DNA from 2 places in the Micromonospora sp. BQ11 genome. Region 1 is predicted to be linked to the other one. Evidence: predicted binding sites of a transcription regulator. Region 1 holds the regulator's gene; the other holds the start of a gene.

Evidence for each region. Region 1 encodes HrcA, which represses chaperone genes, less so after heat shock. Its sites were predicted from a motif close to GGTTNGCACNCTCNNNNNGAGNGTGCNAACC; they were not measured.
Region 2: the regulator HrcA is predicted to act here: its motif matches at 1,307-1,337, upstream of groES (co-chaperone GroES).

Annotation. Positions count from the first base shown of each region.
Region 1 covers NZ_JBQHDB010000002.1:612,464-614,858, forward strand. The annotation lists gene dnaJ (molecular chaperone DnaJ) at 1-555, opposite strand, end outside; gene hrcA (heat-inducible transcriptional repressor HrcA) at 631-1,653, opposite strand; gene ACTMSW_RS06870 (DUF4870 domain-containing protein) at 1,842-2,395, shown strand, end outside.
Region 2 covers NZ_JBQHDB010000011.1:2,237-4,631, reverse strand. The annotation lists gene groL (chaperonin GroEL) at 1-787, opposite strand, end outside; gene groES (co-chaperone GroES) at 858-1,172, opposite strand; gene ACTMSW_RS22060 (helix-turn-helix domain-containing protein) at 1,503-2,303, shown strand; gene ACTMSW_RS22055 (DUF397 domain-containing protein) at 2,294-2,395, shown strand, end outside.

The DNA of each region.
Region 1 (2,395 bases):
GACCTGGCCGAGGAAGGTGCGCTGCACCGACTGCACCTCGCCCCGACCACCGCACGCCTCACAGGTGGCCAGGTGGGTGCCGGCGGCGGTGCCCGCACCGGAGCAGGTGGTGCAGAGCACGGCGGTGTCGACGGTGATCGGCGCCTCGACGCCGAACGCGGTCTCCTGGAGGTCCAGTTCGAGGCGCAGGATCGCGTCGGCACCCGGCCGGGTACGCGGACGCGGTCCCCGCGCGCCTCCGGCGGCGCCGCCGAAGAACGCGTCCATGATGTCCTGGAAGCCGACGAACGGCCCCGCCCCGCCGGGGCCACCCGGACCGCCGGCGCCCCCGCCGCCCGGGGCGAGCGGGTCACCGCCCAGGTCGACGATCTGCCGTTTCCGGTCGTCCGAGAGGACCTCGTACGCGGCGTTGATGTCCTTGAACTTCTCCTGGGCCTCCGGGTCCGGATTCACGTCCGGGTGGAACTGCCGCGCCAGCTTGCGGTAGGCGCGCTTGATCTCGTCGTCGGAGGCTTCCCGGCTCACACCGAGGATGCCGTAGTAGTCCCTGGCCACTGCGTTCCGTGTCCTCATGTTCGTCTCGCGTTGCGCCGGTCGTCGGCGTCCAGTGACACCGACGACCCTGACTGGTCAGTTCTGGGCCAGCAGATCGCCCACGTAGCGTGCCACGGCACGTACCGTGGCGATGGTGCCGGGGTAGTCCATGCGGGTGGGCCCCAACACGCCGAGTCCGCCGACGATGGTCGCGCCGGGGCCGTACCCGGTGCTGACCACGGAGGCGGCGCGGAGGTTGTCGACCTCGTTCTCGTCGCCGATCAGCACCCGGGTGGTGCTCGGCTGGGTCTCGCCGATCAGTTTGAGGAGCACGACCTCCTCCTCCAGCGCCTCCAGGATGGGACGCAGGGAACCCTGGAAGTCGAGCAGGCCACCGCGGGTCAGGTTGGCCGTGCCGGCCAGGGCGATCCGCTCCTCGTGCCGCTCGACAAGCGTCTCCAGCAGCACGGTGGACAGCGTGGTCATGGCACCGCGCAGGTGCGGCGCCGACTCGTCCACCAGGGCCTGGACCAGGGGTGGGGTCTCCGACAGCCGGCTGCCGACCAGCTTCTCGTTGACCAGCCGGCGCAGGTCGGTGACGTCGTCGGCCGGGACCGGCGCGGGCAGCTCCACCAGCCGCTGCTCCACCCGACCGGTGTCGGCGATCATGACGAGCATCAGGCGGGTGGTGGAGATCGGCACCAGCTCCAGGTGACGCACCGAGGAGCGGGCGAGCGACGGGTACTGCACGACGGCGACCTGCCGGGTCAGCTGCGCCAGCAGCCGGACCGTGCGGTGCACCACGTCGTCGAGGTCCACCGCGCCGACCAGGAAACGCTCGATCGCCCGGCGCTCGGCCGGGCTCAGCGGCTTGACCCGGGACAGGCGGTCCACGAAGAGCCGGTAGCCACGGTCGGTGGGCACCCGCCCCGCACTGGTGTGCGGCTGCCGGATGTAGCCCTCCTCCTCCAGCACCGCCATGTCGTTGCGCACGGTCGCCGGCGAGACGCCGAGCTGGTGCCGCTCGACCAGCGCCTTGCTGCCGACGGGCTCCTGCGTGGCGACGTAGTCCTCGACGATCGCGCGCAGCACGGCGAGTTTGCGGTCGTCGAGACCCATCCTCCCCACCTCCTGTCGCACGTCGGGCCGGGCGCGCGGCGCGGACCCGGGCAGCGGCCTGGCACTCGACTGTAGCGAGTGCCAGTCTACGTCGGCAGGGCCGGCATCGCGATGATCAATGACGGACCGGACATCCCGGGCGGTGTCGCTCTGGTGTGCCCTTGCCGACTGCCCCTACCGTGACGTCCATGACTGAACCACCTCGCCCTCCCGGCGCGGGAGACCCGGACCCGACCGTTCCGTCGGGGTTCCCCGGCCCGCCCGCCCCGGACGAGCCCACCGCACCACTGTCCGGGGCACCGGGCGCGGGCGGCTATCCCCCGCCCGGTGGCTATCCGCCACCCTCCGGTGACGCCCCGACGTCGGGCGGCTACCCGCCGCCCGGCGGCTATCCCCCCGCCGGTGGCTATCCGCCTCCGGGCGGGTATCCGCCTCCCGGCGGGTATCCCCCACCCGGCGGTTATCCGCCTCCCGGTGGCGGCTACCCGGCCGGCGGCGCGTACGGCCCGCCGCCCGGCTACCCCACCGCCGAGGACAAGACGTGGGCGTTGGTGGCGCACTTCGGCGGCCCGCTCGGCGTGATCGTCGGCGGCGGCCTGTTCGGCTGGGTCGCGCCGCTCATCGCGATGATGACCCGCGGCCAGCAGTCACCGGTGGTACGGGCACACGCGGTCGCCGCGTTGAACTTCCAGCTCACCTGGGCGGTCGTCGGTGTGCTGAGCTGGGTGCTCACCCTGATCAC
Region 2 (2,395 bases), on a different contig from region 1:
TGACCACCAGGGTGGAGAGCGCCTGGCCCTCCACGTCCTCGGCGATGATCAGCAGCGGCTTACTGTTCTGGAGGACCTTCTCCAGCAGCGGCAGCAGCTCCTCGATCGCCGAGATCTTCTGGGTGGTGATCAGGATGTACGGGTCCTCGAGGACCGCCTCCTGCCCCTCCACGTCGGTGACGAAGTTCGGCGAGATGAAGCCCTTGTCGAACTGGAGACCCTCGGTGACCTCCAGCTCGGTGGTCAGCGTGGAGCCCTCCTCGACGGTGATGACACCGTCGCGGCCGACCTTCTCCATCGCCTCGGCGATCAGCTCACCGATCGTGGCGTCCTGCGCGGAGATCGTCGCGACCTGCGCGACCGACTCCTTGTCGGAGACCTCGACGGCCTTGGCGAGCAGCGCCTCGGAGACCTTGGCGGCCGCCGCGTCGACACCCCGCTTCAGGCCGGCCGGGTTGGTGCCGGCGGTCACGTTGCGCAGACCCTCGCGGACCATGGCCTGGGCCAGCACGGTGGCGGTGGTGGTCCCGTCGCCGGCGACGTCGTTGGTCTTGGTCGCCACCTCCTTGACCAGCTGCGCGCCAAGGTTCTCGTACGGGTTGGTGAGCTCGATCTCCTTGGCGATGGTCACGCCGTCGTTGGTGATCGTGGGCACACCGAATTTCTTGTCCAGGACGACGTTGCGCCCGCGCGGGCCGAGGGTGACCTTGACCGCGTCCGCGAGGGCGTTGACACCGTGCTCCAGCAGGTGCCGGGCGTCGTCCGAGAAGCTCAGGATCTTCGCCATGAATGTCCCTTCGAAGCGACGTTGCCCCGGCCCGGCGAGCCGGACCGGGGCAACGACACTGATCGGTTGCTTACTTCTCGATGACCGCGAGGACGTCGCGGGCGGAGAGCACCAGGTACTCCTCGCCGGCGTACTTGACCTCGGTGCCGCCGTACTTCGAGTAGAGAACGGTGTCGCCGACCTTCACGTCGAGCGGCACGCGGTTGCCGTTGTCGTCGATCCGGCCCGGGCCGACAGCGAGGACGGTGCCCTCCTGCGGCTTCTCCTTGGCGGTGTCGGGGATCACGATGCCCGACGCCGTGGTGGTCTCAGCCTCGTTCGCCTGGACCACGATCCGGTCCTCGAGCGGCTTGATCGCAACCTTGGTCGCGGTAGTCACGGGCATACCCTCCTGGGGTACTGGTTTCGTTACCGGTCGGCCGGAGCCGACCAGCGTCAATCTGCCACATGCCACCGGGCGGGGCCGTCGTCGCGGGTGCCGGTCCGCCTGGCGTTCAACCGCCGGGCACGGGGCCCGGAAGTTGGCACCCTCAGGGTGAGAGTGCTAATCGCAGGTTATTCCTCGGCTAGCACTCCGTCAAGGAGAGTGCCAACGGTCGGCGCTCCGTGTCGCCACTCCTCCGCCACTCTTCACCGCGACACGCCGACACTCGCTTCCGCGTCCGTGACCGCGCGCCTACGTTCCGACACCAGTCGGCACATGGAGGACGGGCGGATGAGCGACGTACCAACCCTGGGGTTCCTGCGCGACCAGTTGCGCCGGGCCCGGCAGGCACGCGGCCTCAGCCAGGAGGAGCTGGGCAGGCTGATCAACTATTCGTCGTCGGCGGTCAGCGCCGTCGAGGTCGGGCACAAGCCGCTGGGCCCGGACTACCTGGCCCGGGTCGACACGGTGCTGGAGACCGGCGGTCTCTTCGTCAGCCTGCTGGAGCTGATCCGGCTGCACGCCGCACCGGACTGGTTCCGCCCGTGGGAGGAGGTGGAACGGGAGGCCACGGCCCTGCGGTGGTACGACCCGACGGTGGTCCCCGGGCTGCTGCAGACCGAGGCGTACGCGCGGGCGATGCTCCGGGCCGGCACGTTGCTGACCGACGACGAGATCGACGAGCGGGTGCTGGCCCGGATGGCCCGACAGACGGTGTTGACCCGCGTCGAACCCCCGCAGTTGGTCGCCGTGATGGACGAGCAGGTGCTGCGCCGGCTGGTCGGCGACCGGACGACGATGCGGGAGCAGCTGGACCACCTGCGGACCATCGGTGCCGAGCCGCACGTGCAGGTGCGGATCGTTCCCGCAGACACGCCCTGGTACACCGGCCTCTCCGGGCCGTTCATCCTCGCCCGACTCGGCGACGGCACCGAGGTGGCGCACCTGGACAACCAGCTCCGGGGACACACCGTGGACGGTCCGAACGACCTTGCCAGGCTGGGACGGCGCTGGGAGGCTGTGACCGGTGAGGCGTTGCCGCGCCGGCAGTCCGCCCGCCTGATCGAGGAAGTGGCGAAGACATGGACCTGACCCGCGCCGCCTGGCGCAAGTCCACCCGCAGCAACAACAACGGCGGCGCCTGCGTCGAGGTCGCCGACAACCTGCCCGACGTGGTCGCCGTC